Linked DNA regions of Pseudoduganella dura. The main gene of each other region encodes a partner of the protein of the gene in region 2 in a complex. Links are inferred from orthologs where the notes say so. Each region holds a gene or a part of one and is shown on either strand. Other genes may lie near its edges.

The links. The genes of interacting proteins can lie anywhere in the genome.
Region 1: the proteins of tldD (region 2) and pmbA are in contact, whole or in part, in a solved structure (PDB 5NJ9), measured with the Escherichia coli proteins. The link is inferred for Pseudoduganella dura from one-to-one orthologs.

Annotation. Positions count from the first base shown.
Region 1 is NZ_WNWM01000002.1:3,930,721-3,937,999, reverse strand. What follows is about bases 2,078-5,009. They hold pmbA (metalloprotease PmbA), read right to left. Parts: upstream 4,254-5,009; coding sequence 2,901-4,253; downstream 2,078-2,900. Other genes in these bases: mog (molybdopterin adenylyltransferase), read left to right, coding at 4,937-5,009; yjgA (ribosome biogenesis factor YjgA), read left to right, coding at 4,345-4,956; GJV26_RS17280 (TRAP transporter substrate-binding protein), read right to left, coding at 2,078-2,803. Also shown: GJV26_RS17285 (TonB-dependent receptor), read right to left, coding at 1-1,179; more of GJV26_RS17280, read right to left, coding at 1,715-2,077; more of mog, read left to right, coding at 5,010-5,617; GJV26_RS17260 (alpha/beta hydrolase), read left to right, coding at 5,630-6,298; GJV26_RS17255 (carboxymuconolactone decarboxylase family protein), read right to left, coding at 6,328-6,882; GJV26_RS17250 (aspartate aminotransferase family protein), read left to right, coding at 6,978-7,279.
Region 2 is NZ_WNWM01000002.1:1,803,946-1,811,250, forward strand. Bases 2,520-5,477 are described here. They hold tldD (metalloprotease TldD), read right to left. Parts: upstream 4,750-5,477; coding sequence 3,289-4,749; downstream 2,520-3,288. Other genes in these bases: GJV26_RS07990 (TonB-dependent receptor), read left to right, coding at 2,520-3,081; GJV26_RS08000 (carbon-nitrogen hydrolase family protein), read right to left, coding at 4,827-5,477. Also shown: GJV26_RS07985 (TonB-dependent receptor), read left to right, coding at 1-230; more of GJV26_RS07990, read left to right, coding at 409-2,519; more of GJV26_RS08000, read right to left, coding at 5,478-5,645; GJV26_RS08005 (YhdP family protein), read right to left, coding at 5,656-7,305. UniProt on the Escherichia coli protein: Metalloprotease involved in CcdA degradation. Suppresses the inhibitory activity of the carbon storage regulator (CsrA).

The DNA of each region.
Region 1 (7,279 bases), 2.1 Mb from region 2 along the record:
GTATACGGTCAGCTCGTCGTTCACCTTGAAGTCCAGCCGCAGGTCGAACGAGCGGCGCTTGTCGATCTGCTTTTTCTGCATGTAGCGCAGCAATGCCGGCGTGTAGTCGTTCCACTGGTTCAGGCAGGTCAGCTGTTCGTTGCCGCGCTGGTTGATCGCACCGGTGCGGGTATTGCCTTCCTTGATCGAATTGACCTGCGCCTGTGTCAGGTTCGGAAACGCCGCATAGCAATCCGCCTTGCTTTGTGCCGCCGCCGAGCGTGTGATCAGGTCCAGCGGCGTAGCCGCGTCGAAGTAGCCACTGCCGGAAGCGAGCTCGCTGCGCACGAATGGCTGGGTGGCGCTGGCGTTGCCCGTGTCGACCGTGCCCGGTTGGTATGAAAAGGTTTTTTCCGGTGACCCGTCGAAATCGATGGCGCGGGCATAACCCGAACTGTTGGCCGAATTCTGCGCCGAGTGCCCTTCGTTGCGCACCTGCGAAGCTGAGGCGTTGAACACGACGCCCAGCCGCCCTTTGAGGAACTGGTTGGCCAGCACCAGGTTGCCGTCCGGCGTCCAGTCCTTGTTCAAGGAGGTTTGCGAGCCGGCCAGGCGCAGCGAATAGAAAGGCTTCTTGAAGTCGAGGCCTGTGCGGGTCTTGATGATCACGCCGCCACCCAACGAGCCTTCGGTCATGTCGGCGGTGGCGCCCTTGACGATGTCCACGCTTTTGATCAGGTCGGCGGAGATCTCGCGCAGTTCCACGCCCCGGCCGCTGCCGCCCCCATTGAGATCGGTGCCGCCGCCGGCCTGCACGCCCTGGCCGTCGATTTCCACCCGGGTCACGTCCGGCGAGTTGCCGCGCACGGCCACGCTGGTGCCTTCGCCGAAGTCGCCGCGTTCGACGGCGATGCCGGCGATCCGCGAGATCGCCTCGGCCACGTTCCGGTCAGGAAACGCGCCCACGTCCTCGGCCACGATCGAGTCCATCGCCGTGGCGGCGTTCTTCTTGCGTTCGATGCCGGACTGCTGCGATGCGCGGGTGGCAACCACCTGCACCTTCTGGATGGGTTCGGCGGACTCGGTGGCGGCCTGCTGCTGCGCGATCGCGGGGGTGCTGCCGGCCATCGAGGCAAGCGCCAGCGAAACGGCACCGCTCAGCGTGCCGAGCCGCGCTGGCTTCATGGTGAACCTTTGCATTTTCTACTCCACTTTTTTTAATCGAATTTTTGCTTTAACCCTGCCGGGTATATTTAAGCGGCATATCGGGAGCTTTTAACTCCCGGTATCCCATTGCTCAGCAAGTTGATTGGATAAGAAAAAGCGCAGTTGCAGCATAATTAACTTTGCCTCGCCGCGAAAACGCCCAGCGGAGCGCTTGCTGGAATCGTTATCACGATATCAATAGCGCAGAATTGCAGGAAATTGCTCATTGTATTGATCGGTTATTGACCATTCAGTGAAATTTTTGCGGCGCAACATGACCTGTCGATGGAAATCGCCTGATTGTTGTAGAAAACCAAATACGTATATTCAAGTGCACCAGCCGAACTACAGCGAGGTATTCCAGGAAGATAATTCCCTATATGCTTTTTATATACCTCGGCGCACGGCGATGCCACAAGGAAGATTCAACGGCCAAATAAGCGGCATAAAAAAAGCCGGCATGGAAATAATCCATGCCGGCTTTTATTTCAATAGTCGATCGAATAGAGTTCGCTTTAATGCCGATGCATCATTTGCCCCGCCCCGCGCTGATCAGGTAATTCTGGATCGGCGCCTCGGCCACCGAGGCCCACTGGTTCTGGTCTTGCCGGAACCTTTTCCACGGGTCGTACACCTTGCGGAATTTGGCGTTCTTCGATGCTTCCTCCTCCATCACGGCGGTGGCGGTCTTGTAGCAGGCATCCATCGTGTCGCGCGGCCAGGTGCGCAGCTTGACGCCGTTCTTCAGCAGCCGCGCCAGCGCGGTGGGGTTCTTCACGTCGTACTCGGCCTGCATCGCGACGTGCGCCTCGTAGGTGGCCACTTCGACGGCGGCCTGGTAATCCTTCGGCAGCTTTTCCCAATCCTTGATGTTCACGTAGAACGAGAACGAGGCCGACGGCTCCCACCACCCCGGCGCGTAGTAGAACGGCGCCACCTTGAAGAAGCCGAGCTTTTCATCGTCGTACGGCCCCACCCATTCGGCGGCATCGATCGTGCCCTTCTCCAGCGCCGGGTAGATGTCGCCGCCGGCCAGCTGCTGCGGCACCACGCCGAGGCGTTCGAGCACCTTGCCGGCGAAACCGGCCACGCGCATCTTGGTGCCTTTCAGGTCGGCCAGCGACTTGATCTCCTTGCGGAACCAGCCGCCCATCTGCGTGCCGGAATTCCCGCCGAGGAAATTGACGATGTTGTAGTCCTTGAAAAAGGCGCGCATCAGTTCGCGCCCGCCGCCCTGGTCGTACCACGCCGTATGCTGGCGCGACGTGAGGCCGAACGGCACCGCGCAGTCGAAAGCGAAGGTGGCGTCCTTGCCGAAGTAATAGTAGGAGGCGCTGTGGCCGCACTCGACGGTGCCGGCCTGCACGGCGTCGAGCACCTGCAGGCCGGGCACGATCTCGCCCGCCGCGAACGAGCGGATGGTGAACTTGCCGTTGGTGAGCTGGGAAATGCGGCGGGTGAAGGTATCGGATGCGCCGAAGATCGTGTCCAGCGACTTGGGAAAGCTCGAGGCGAGGCGCCAGGTGATGGTGGGCTGGGACTGTGCGATGGCCGGTGCGGCGATGATGCCCGCACCGGCGCCCGCGGCAGCCTTCGCAATGAAGCGTCGACGTTCCATACGGTCTCCTGAGGATTTTTTTTCGTAAGGGAATGCGGTTACGGAAAACGCTACTGCTCAGGACAGTGTAGGGAAACGCCGGGGACGCCGCAACCGTTCAGTTACCGGCGACCACCATCTTCTCCAGAAGGATCGAACCTGTCTGCTTCGTGCCACGGATCAGCACGTCGTTGCCGATGGCCACGATCTCGCGCAGCATGTCCTTCATGTTGCCGGCGATGGTGATTTCCTCGACCGGGTACTGGATGATGCCGTTCTCGACCCAGAAGCCGGACGCGCCGCGCGAGTAATCGCCCGTCACGTAGTTGGTGCCCTGCCCCATCAGTTCGGTGACCAGCAGGCCCGTGCCCATTTTCCTGAGCATGCCGGCGAAATCGTCTTCCGGCTGCGTGAGCGAGGACGTCAGCGCCAGGTTGTGCGAGCCGCCGGCATTGCCGGTGGTCTTCATGCCCAGCTTGCGGGCCGTGTACGTGGACAGGAAATAGCCCTGCAGGATGCCGTCCTTGACCACGTCGCGGTACTGGGTGCGCACGCCTTCCTCGTCGAACGGCGCCGAACCGATGCCGCCGACCACGTGTGGGTCCTCGGTGACCTGCACGTGGTCCGGGAAGACCTGCTGGCCGAGCGTATCGAGCAGGAACGTGGACTTGCGGTACAGCGCGCCGCCCGACGTGGCTTGCACGAACGCGCCCAGCAGGCCGGCGGCCAGCGGTGCCTCGAACAGCACCGGGCAGGTGCGCGTGGTGATCTGGCGCGCGTTCAGGCGGGCCAGCGCGCGCTCCGCCGCATAGCGGCCGATCGATTCCGGCGTGGCCAGTTTGCTCGGATCGCGCACCGAGCTGTACCAGTCGTCGCGCTGCATGTTGGCGCCCTTGCCGGCGATCGGCGTGGCCGAGATGGTGTGGCGCGAATACGGGTAGCCGCCGATGAAGCCGCGCGAGTTGGCCGAGACGAAGTGCGACTGCTGCACGTGCACGCCGGCGCCTTCGCTGTTGGTCACGCGCGGATCGACCGCGAAGCCGGCCGCCTCGGCGCGCTGCGCCAGCACGACCGCTTCCTCGGTGGTGATGGGCCACGGGTAGAACAGTTCCAGGTCGCGCGGATCGCGCTCGAGCAATTCCTCTTCCGCCAGGCCGGCCGCTTCGTCGTCCGCCGTGAAGCGGGCGATGTTGAACGCCGCTTCCACGGTGGCGCGCAGCGAAGCGGTGGAAAAGTCGGACGTCGACGCGTTGCCGCGCTTCTGGCCGACGAAGACGGTGATGCCCAGGCCCTTGTCCTTGTTCTGCTCGATCGTTTCGATCTTGCCCTTGCGAACCGATACCGACAGCCCGCTGCCCTCGCTGATCTCGACGGCGGCATCGGTGCCGCCGGTCTCGCGCGCGTAACCCAATACGTCTCGCGCGATCTGTTTCAACTGGTCCTGGCTGTGGGTGAAATGCGATTCGCTCATAGGGTGTTTTGGCCGGCTAAACTTTAAAACAGTTATCATAGCAGCCGTTTACCGATTTTACAGGCGCGCCTGAAGTGGCGCGTTCTTCATCATGCCAAATGCAAACCGCGGGGCCGTCGGCTTCGATTCCTCCGAATTCGAGGAAAAATACGACCGTCCTTCCAAGACCGAACTGAAACGCCAGTCCGACGCGCTGCAGGCGCTCGGCAATGAACTGGTCGAACAACCGCGCGACCGCGTCAAGCGCGTGCCGATGCCGGACGACGTGCGGGATGCCATCCTGGTATGCCAGACCATCAAGAACCACGAAGGCCGCCGCCGCCAGCTGCAGTTCGTGGGCAAGAAGATGCGCACCCTCTCGGAAGAGGAAGTGGCCATCATCCAGCGCACCATCGAAGGCTGGAAGGGCGCGTCGAAGGCCGATACGGCCGCGCTGCACGCGCTGGAGCGCCGCCGCGACAAGCTGCTGGCGGACGACCAGGCGCTGACCGTGCTGCTGGCCGAGCACCAGGAGCTGGACGGCCAGCACCTGCGCACGCTGATCCGCAACGCGCGCAAGGAGCAGGCCGAGAACAAGCCGCCGAAGGCGTACCGCGAGATCTTCCAGATCCTGAAGGACCTGGACACGAAGACGCGCGGCGCGGCGAAGGCTGCCGCCGACGCCGAAGGCGAGGACGACGAAGATGACGACCGCGACGACTGATGCGGCTAAGCCGGCCCCCGGGCCGGACGAGCTGGCGAACCTGCTCGTCATCGGCCTGGTCTCCGTCTCCGACCGGGCCAGCAGCGGCGTCTACCAGGACGGGGGCATTCCCGCGCTGGAAGAATGGCTCAATGGCGCGATCACCACGCCGTTCCGCGTCGAGACGCGCCTGATCCCGGACGACCGTGCCACGATCGAAGCCACGCTCGTCGAACTGGCCGATACGGTGAAATGCCACCTGGTGCTGACCACCGGCGGCACCGGCCCGGCGCGGCGCGACGTGACGCCCGAAGCCACGCTGGCGGTGGGCACGAAGGAAATGCCGGGCTTCGGCGAACAGATGCGGCAGATCAGCCTGCACTTCGTCCCGACCGCGATCCTGTCGCGGCAGGTGGCGGTGATCCGTGAATCCGACGATCGTGCCACCGCACCGCATGCCACATTGATCATGAACCTGCCGGGCCAGCCCAAGTCCATCCGGGAAACGCTGGAAGGCCTGAAGGACGATGCCGGCAACCAGGTCGCCGCGGGCATCTTCGCCGCCGTTCCCTACTGCATCGACCTGATCGGCGGCCCGTACATCGAAACCGACAGCGCCGTGTGCAAGGCATTCCGGCCGAAGTCCGCCATCAGGAACCGTGCGGCGGCCACTCCACTGTAACGAGGAAAACGCATGATTGACGTGCTACCGAACATCGAAGTCGCCACCAACGACAACCCGCAGGTCGCCATCATCTGGCTGCACGGCCTGGGCGCGGACGGCAACGACTTCGTGCCGTTCGTGCAGGAACTGAACCTGTCCGGCCTGCCCGGCATCCGCTTCATCTTCCCGCACGCGAACACGATGCCCGTGACCATCAACGGCGGCTACACGATGCGCTCGTGGTACGACATCGTCCACACCGACCTGGGGCGCCAGGAAGACGAAAAAGGCCTGCGCGCATCGCAGTTGCAGGTCGAAGCGCTGATCGCCCGTGAAAAGGCGCGCGGCATTCCCGCCCACCGCATCATCCTGGGCGGCTTCTCGCAGGGCTGCGCGATGACGCTGCAGACCGGCCTGCGCTACCCGGAAAAGCTGGGCGGCCTGCTGTGCCTGTCCGGCTACGTGCCGCTGGCCGACAAGGTGGCCGCCGAGCGCAGCCCGGCCAACCAGGACACGCCGATCTTCCTCGTGCACGGCCGGCTCGACCAGGTGATCCCGCTGGCCCGCGCCACCGCCTCGCGCGACCTGCTGCAAACGCTCGGCTACCAGGTGGAGTGGCACGATTACTACATGCAGCACTCCGTGTCGCCGGAAGAAGTGAACGACATTTCCGGCTGGCTGCACAAGATCCTGAAGTAACGAAAAACCCGGCACTGCCGGGTTTTTTTTTATTCCGGCAGCGGCGCGGCAGGCGACGGCGGCGCCGCCGTCTGCGCCGCATTCATCACCATCGCCAGGAACGTGTAGTAGCCGTTCAATCCCATCAGATCCATGACGCCGCGTTCGCCGAACAGGCGCAACGCCGCGTCGTACACATCGTCCGATACGCGCTTGCGTTCGTGCAGCTGGGTGCAGAAGTCGTACACGGCCTGCTCGTCCGGCGCCAGGCCCGGCGGCGGGCGGCGCTGTGCGATCGCGTCGATCACGGCCGCGGCTATGCCGGCCTGCGCCGCGAGCGACGCATGGATCGCCCATTCCACCTGCTGGTTCCAGTGCCGCGCGGTGACCAGGATGACCAGTTCGGACAGCCGCGTGCCGAGCGCGCTGCGGTAGCGCAGGTACGCGCCCATCTGCTGGGCTGCACCCATCAGTTCCGGGCTGCGCAGCAGCGGCACGAACGGGCCGTACAGCGCGCCGCGCGGCCCGTCGATGACGGCCCGGGCGGCAGCCTGTTGTTCCGGCGTCATATGTTCCGGGGAAATGGGCGGGAAACGGTCTGTCATATGGGAAATATTCGCTGAAAGCAGGGGAAAAATCAAAGTCTTGATGTTTCTTGAAGGCTACTGTCGACCGGAAGACCAACCACGACGAGGACATCATGACCCATATGATCCACCGGAACCTGCGCCGGACGCCACCCACCGCCGTGTGCGCGTTCGGCATGTACATGCGCGACAGCGACGGCAATACCTACCTGGATGCGAGCGGCGGCGCCGCCGTGTCGTCGCTGGGCCACAGCCACCCGGACGTGCTGGCCGCGATGGGCGCGCAGATGAAGACGACGGCCTATGCCCATTCCGGTTTCTTCACCACCGACGTGGCCGAGGAACTGGCGCAGCGCCTGGCCGCCGATGCACCGGGCGACCTGAACAACGTATACCTGGTTTCCGGCGGGTCCGA
Region 2 (7,305 bases):
ACGGCGACGACTCGCCGAACGGTTGCAAGATCGGTTCGTTCACGACGCTGGACCTGACCGCGAAGTACCGCTTCACAAGCAAGGCCGAGCTGTTCGCCACGATCCAGAACGTGTTCGACAAGGAACCGCCGCTGGATCCGCTGACCTACGGCGCCGCCGGCTACAACCCGCTGGACTACAGCGGCGCACTGGGCCGTTACTTCCAGGTAGGCATGCGCTACACGTTCTAAGCTGGCAAAACTGTCATCGTTACAACAAAAATGGGCCTTCGGGCCCATTTTTTTTATTACTGATTTGTGACCGATCAATACCGTGTCAAAGTGTCATTGCGAGCTGATGACCATAAGTGAAAACATCGGCTACTTCTGAGCAGTTCCCCATGCGACTACTTGAGGAGAAACCCCGTTCATGAACCATCCCCGCCTGCCCCGACCTTTCCACTCCATCCGCCCGCTGTCCCTCGGCCTCGCCATTCTTCCCTTTGCATTGACGCCGCTTGCCGCCTACGCCCAGCAGGCCGAGGAAGGCCAGATCGCCCGCGTGGAAATCACCGGCTCGTCGATCAAGCGCATCCAGTCCGAAACGGCCACGCCGCTGACGGTGTTTCGCGCGGAGGAATTCATCAAGCAGGGCCTGACGACGGCGCAGGAAGTGCTGGACCGCATTCCGTCGAACCAGACCAGCTTCGGCGCGGCCAATGCCGTGGGCGGCAATGCCAGCGGCCTGCCCACCGGCGGCCAGGCCACGGCGGACCTGCGCGGCCTGGGCGGCGACAAGACGCTGGTGCTGCTGAACGGCCGCCGGCTGGCCACCCACCCGTACGACGGCGCCAGCGTCGACCTGAACCTGATCCCCGTGGCGGCGCTGGAACGCGTGGAAGTGCTGCGCGACGGCGCCTCGGCGATCTACGGCACCGATGCGATCGGCGGCGTGATCAACTTCATTACCAAGCGCAGCGTGGACCGCGCCACCATCGCGCTGGAAGCCACCTTTCCGGAAGAGACGGGCGGACGCGAGCGGCGCGCCAACCTGACCGCCGGCGGCGGCGACCTGGAGCGCGACCGCTGGGCCGTGCTGGGCGTGCTGGACTGGCACAAGCAGGATGTGCTGACATCGCAGCAGCGGCCGTTTTCCGCCACCGGCGTGATTCCGTCGCGCGGGCTGAACATCACCTCCGGCACCACCTTCCCCGGCAATTATTTCGATCCGGTCACCGAAGCGCAGGGCAACCCGGGCAATGCCACCGGCTGCAACCCGCCGCTGTCCGTGCCGCATCCCACCAACGGCACCTGCCGGCAGGATTACACGCGCCAGATCGACAACACGCCCGAGCAGGAACACGTGACGGCCTACGGCAAGGCCAGCATGAAGGTGGCGGCCGACCACACGGCATCGGTGGAACTGCTGTACTCGGTGAACAACGTGAATGCGCGCACCGCGCCGCCGCCGCAGACCGGCCTGGTACTGCCGATTACCAGCCCGTACTACCCGGGCAATTCGGGCGGCGTGCCGGCGCAGGCCGGGCTGTCCGGCGAGCCGCTGAGCGTGAACTGGCGCCCCACCGAGGCCGGCCAGCGCCAGATCAGGTCGAAAGGTTCGGGCACGCGGCTGACCGGCGCGCTCGAAGGCCTGGTGGCCGGCTGGGATTACCAGGGCGGCCTGAGCTTCGCCGTCAGCCGTTCCGAGGAAGAGTTCACCGGCGGCTACGTGACCGACGCCACGTTCGCGGCCGGCGTGCTGAACGGCATCCTGAACCCGTTCGGGCTGCAGAACGAAGCGGGCCGCGCCTACCTGGCCAGCACCGCGCTGCGCGGCCGCGTGCAGGATGCCAGCAACCGGCAGACGTCGTTCGACCTGAAGGCCAGCCGCGAGCTGTTCGATATGGCCGGCGGCAAGTTCGCGGTGGCGTTCGGCACCGAGCTGCGGCACGAGAAGGCCGACTTCAACGTCAACCGCGACATCGCCGGGCAGGCGTCCAGCTCCGGGCTGTCCGGCTCGCTGTCGAAGGACGGCAGCCGCACCGTGCAGGCCGTGTTCGGCGAGCTCAGCGCGCCGTTCCTGAAGAACGTCGAAGCGTCGCTGGCCGCCCGCTACGACCACTACAGCGATGCCGGCAGCACGTGGAACCCGAAGGCTTCGCTGCGCTTCCAGCCGAGCCAGGCCTTCGTGCTGCGCGGCTCGGCCAGCACGGGCTTCCGCGCCCCGACGCTGTTCGAGAAAAACGCGCCGCTGTCGCGCAACGACACCAGCAATACCTACGACGATCCGATCCTGTGCCCGGGCGGGGTGCCGCAGCCGGGCGCCAACCCGCTGCGCGACTGCGATCTGCAGCAGTTCAAGCTGGAGGGCGGCAATTCGGACCTGAAGCCGGAAAAATCGCGCACCTACTCGATCGGCGCCGTCATCGAGCCGATCCCCGCGCTGACGCTGACGGTGGATTACTGGGACATCCGCCTGCGCGACAAGATCGGCGCGCTGCCCGAGCAGACCATCTTCGGCGACTTCGCCAAGTACCGCGACCGCTTCCTGCGCTTCCCGGACGGCTCGCCGAACGCGATCCTGGACCTGAACGAAAACCTCGGCAAGGTCAAAACGGACGGCGTCGACGTCAGCCTGACGGCGCGCACGCCGAACCAGAGCTGGGGCGCGCTGTCGTTCACGCTCGACGGCACGTGGGTGCACAGCTATGAATACCAGAACGAGCGCGATGGCGAATTCGTGCAGAACGTGGGCCGCTACGCGGACAACTTCGTGGTCTTCCGCTGGCGCCACAACGCCGCGCTGACGTGGCGCGGCGGCCCGTGGAGCGCCACCATCGCCCACAACTTCAAGACGCGCTACGACGACCAGAACCTGGTCGAGCCGCAGTACTTCAACCGGGTGTCGTCGTACGGGCTGGTAAACCTTTCCGGCACCTACACCGGCTTCCGGAACATCTCGCTGACGGCCGGCATCAAGAACGTGCTCGACAAGGAACCGCCGTTCTCGAACCAGGGCACGCTGTTCCAGAAGGGGTACGACCCGCGGTATACCGATGCGATCGGGCGGGCGTTGTATTTGCGGGGGTCGTACACGTTCTAGGCGAAGCCGGAAGCACTGGTGTCGGACACCGGCTTCATCGGTGTCGGACACCGGTTTTCGCCGATATTTTGCCGGCTTCGGCGCTGAAAACCGGTGTCCGACACCTGACGGTCGGTCCGCCGCAGCGGTCCGACACCAGCATGCGGCAGCTGTCGGCTAATGCAAAAAGGCGCCGGAGGCGCCTTTTTCATGGGGAGCGGAACGGCGTCAAGCGGTGCCGCCGACGGTTACGCCGTCGATCCGCAGCGTCGGCTGGCCGACGCCGACCGGCACGCTCTGCCCTTCCTTGCCGCACACGCCCACGCCCGGGTCGAGCTTCATGTCGTTGCCGATCATCGACACGCGGTTCAGCACGTCCGGGCCGTTGCCGATCAGGGTGGCGCCCTTCACCGGGTAGGTGACCTTGCCGTCCTCGATCATGTAGGCTTCGCTGGCCGAGAACACGAACTTGCCGTTCGTGATGTCGACCTGGCCGCCGCCGAAGTTCACCGCGTACAGGCCGTTCTTCACCGAGGCGAGGATCTCGGCCGGGTCCTTGTCGCCGGCCAGCATGTAGGTGTTCGTCATCCGCGGCATCGGCAGGTGCGCGAACGATTCGCGGCGGGCGTTGCCGGTGACCGGCATCTTCATCAGGCGCGCGTTCAGCGTGTCCTGGATGTAGCCGCGCAGGATGCCGTCCTCGATCAGCGTGGTGCACTGCGTGGGGTTGCCTTCGTCGTCGATGTTCAGCGAGCCGCGGCGATCCTGCAGGGTGCCGTCGTCGACCACCGTCACGCCCTTGGCGGCGACGCGCTCGCCGATACGGCCGGCGAACGTGGACGAGCCCTTGCGGTTGAAGTCGCCTTCCAGGCCGTGGCCGATCGCCTCGTGCAGCAGGATGCCGGGCCAGCCCGGGCCCAGCACGACCGTCATCGGGCCGGCCGGCGCCGGGCGCGAATCGAGGTTGACGAGGGCGCCCTTGACGGCTTCCTCGGCATACTGCGTGAGCAGTTCGTCGGTGAAGTAGGCATAGTCGTAGCGGCCGCCGCCGCCGGACGAACCCATCTCGCGGCGGCCATCCTGTTCGACGATGACGGTGACCGACACGCGCACCAGCGGGCGGATGTCCGCCGCCAGCACGCCGTCGCTGCGCACCACCAGCACCACGTCGTATTCGCCGGCCAGGCCGGCCATCACCTGCACCACGCGCGGATCTTTTGCGCGGGCGATCTTTTCCACGCGCTCGAGCAGTTTCACCTTCGATGCGGCGTCGAGCGACCCCAGCGGATCGTGCGGCAGGTACAGCGAGCGGCCGCCCTGCTGCGACAGGCCGCCGGCCACCTTGATCTTGCCGGCGCCGGCGCGCGCGATGGTGCGCGTGGCGGCCGCCGCGTCCAGCAGCGCCGCTTCGGAAATCTCGTCGGAGTACGAGAACGCGGTCTTCTCGCCGGACACGGCGCGCACGCCCACGCCCTGGTCGATCGAGAAGCTGCCGGTCTTGACGATGCCTTCTTCCAGGCTCCACCCTTCGTTCTTAGTGAACTGGAAGTACAGGTCGGCGTAGTCGACCTTGTGCGTGAACATGGTGCCGAGCGTCTTGATCAGCTTGCCTTCGTCCAGGCCGAACGGGGTCAGCAGCACGTCGCGCGCGACGGCCAGCGAAGAGAGGTTCGGTTCGAATGGTTTCATGTTGGAGTTCCCGAGCTATGACTGGGTGTCATTGTAGTGGATTGGCAGCGCGGCCGCCGTGCAGCACATCCCCGCGATTACATCGTGCGATGCCGCAGCGCGGGCAGCTTCTGCCGCACGCTGGCGATCAGTTGGTGGTCGATGCGCCCGCCGGCGACGCCCTCGCCTTCCTCGACGATCGCGCATACCTCGCCCCACGGGTCGATCAGCTGGCTGTGGCCCCACGTGCGGCGGCCGTTGACGTGCGTGCCGCCCTGCGCCGCGGCCAGCACGTAGCACTGGTTCTCGATCGCGCGGGCGCGCAGCAGCGTGTCCCAGTGCGCGGCACCCGTGGTGTACGTAAACGCGGCCGGCACCACGATCAGGTCCACCGGCCCCATCGCGCGGAACAGCTCGGGGAAGCGCAGGTCGTAGCAGATCGCCATGCCGACCTTGCCGGCGCCGGTATCGACCGTGCCCACGTGCCTGCCCGGCACGATGGTGCGCGCCTCATCGTACGATTCGCTCTCGTTGGCAAAGCCGAACAGGTGGATCTTGTCGTAGCGCGACACCTGCGCGCCGGCCGGATCGAACACCAGCGTGGTGTTGAGGACCTTGCCGGCCTCCCCGCTGACGAGCGGCAGCGTGCCGCCGAACAGCCAGACGCCGTGCGTGCGCGCCAGGCCGGCCATCGCCTGCTGGATGATGCCGCTGCCGAGCTGCTCGGCCACGACCACCTTGTCGGTATCGGCCCGGCCCATGATCGGCCAGTATTCCGGCAGCACCACGAGGCCGGCGCCGTCCGCCACGGCCTGCCCGACCAGGCGGCGGGCGGTGGCGATGTTCTCTTCCACGCTCGGGGTGGAAACCATCTGGATGGCGGCAACGGCGCTGGCTGGGTTGGCTGATTCGGTCATGCGCTTCTCCTCACTGGGTTCGACTGGATGTTTGCCCATCCGGCACGGCGGTCCGTCCCGGATCGGCCTTGTTCGTGGCGAGCTTGGTGATGACGGGCGATTTCCACGGCCCCGTCACCTGCATCTGGTAGGTCAGCGCCTTCATCATCGGCGCCGACAGGAATAGCTGGGCCAGGTAACTGCCGAGCCCGATCACAGGGTTCACGGCCAGCGCATACACCAGCGGCGCGGTGCCGAAGTTGAGCTCCGGGATCACCACGACGTGCAGGTTCGTCGACTCGTTGGCGATATCCGCCGTGCCCGCCATCAGCACGGTGGCCTGCACGCCATGCATCTTCAGGTTCTCCGTCTTCACGATGCCGCGGTCGATGACGGCATCGGCCGTGATGCCGTCGAACGCCAGGCCTTCCGAAAACACGTCGTGGAAGTCCAGCTTCAGCAGCCGCGGCAGCGCCTGCAGGCTCAGCACGCCCAGCAGCTTCGCCGCGCCCGGGTCCTGCTTCAGGAACTGACCCTTTTCCACGTTCAGTTCCAGCTTGCCGGCCAGCGTGGGGATGTCGAGCGAATACGGCAACCCGTTCCATGCGATGTCGCCGGACAGCTTGCCCTTGCCGCCCTTGACGGTATCGGCAAAGCCGAAGCGTTCCAGCAGCTTGCCGGCATCGGCGATGTCCAGATTGAAGTTCAGCGCCGTGCTGTTGCGCTCATTGCCCTGGTCGCTTCGTCCGCCGCCGCGGCTCACCCAGCGGCCGGTGCCGTGCAGCGCGCCGTCGGCGTTGACCAGCGCCAGCTTCGACACGCGCCACTCGCGCGACGATGTGATCAGTGCATTATAGGCCTGCAATTCCAGGCTTCCCAGCGGCCGGTTGAACAGTTCGAAGCGCTCGGCCATGATGTCCAGCGCCGGGATCGCCGGCGAGCCGGCCGATTTTTCCAGCAGGTCCTTGACTTCGCCGGCGGCCGATTCCGGGATGATCAGGCTCGACAGCCGGGCCGTCACCTTGCCCAGTCCGCGGCCGGTCGGCGCCTCGTTCCATGTGATGTAGCCGTTGGCCTGCTTCGAATCGATGCTGGCCTGCCACGCGCCGGCGCGGTGGGTGGCGCCCAGCACCACGCCGTCGAGCTTGCGGCCGCCGAGGATCAGCGCCTCGGTGCGCGCCGCCATCGTTTCCGGGATCACGTATTGCGACAGGTTCGGGCCGTCGCCAGCGGCGCCGCCGTCCGTGCCGCCACCACTGTTCGCGCCGGCGATATCGGTGCCCAGCGCCAGCCAGTCGTCCACGTTCAGCGACTTCGTGCTGACATTGAGCGCCATACCGCTGTCCGGTTCCGGCGCCGGCACGTTGACGCCGATGCCGCCGCGCACCAGCCGCCATGGCCCGCGTTCCAGGCCATGGACCTCGCGCTGGCGCTGCCAGGCGGCCGCCACGGTATTGCCCAGCGAGAGGCGGATATCGTCGCGCGCCAGCCCGGCGTCGTTCGCGGCCGCGCCGTTGAGCACGAAGTGCAGCGGCAGCGCGTCGGCGGCGTTCTTCACCAGCGGCGCCGGGAAATCCAGCCCCACGCCCGTCAGCAGCGATTCGACCACCACCTGGTACTGGCGGTTGTGCGCCGTGATCAGCCCGTTGTAGCGCGCGCTGCCATTGAAGTGCTTCGCCAG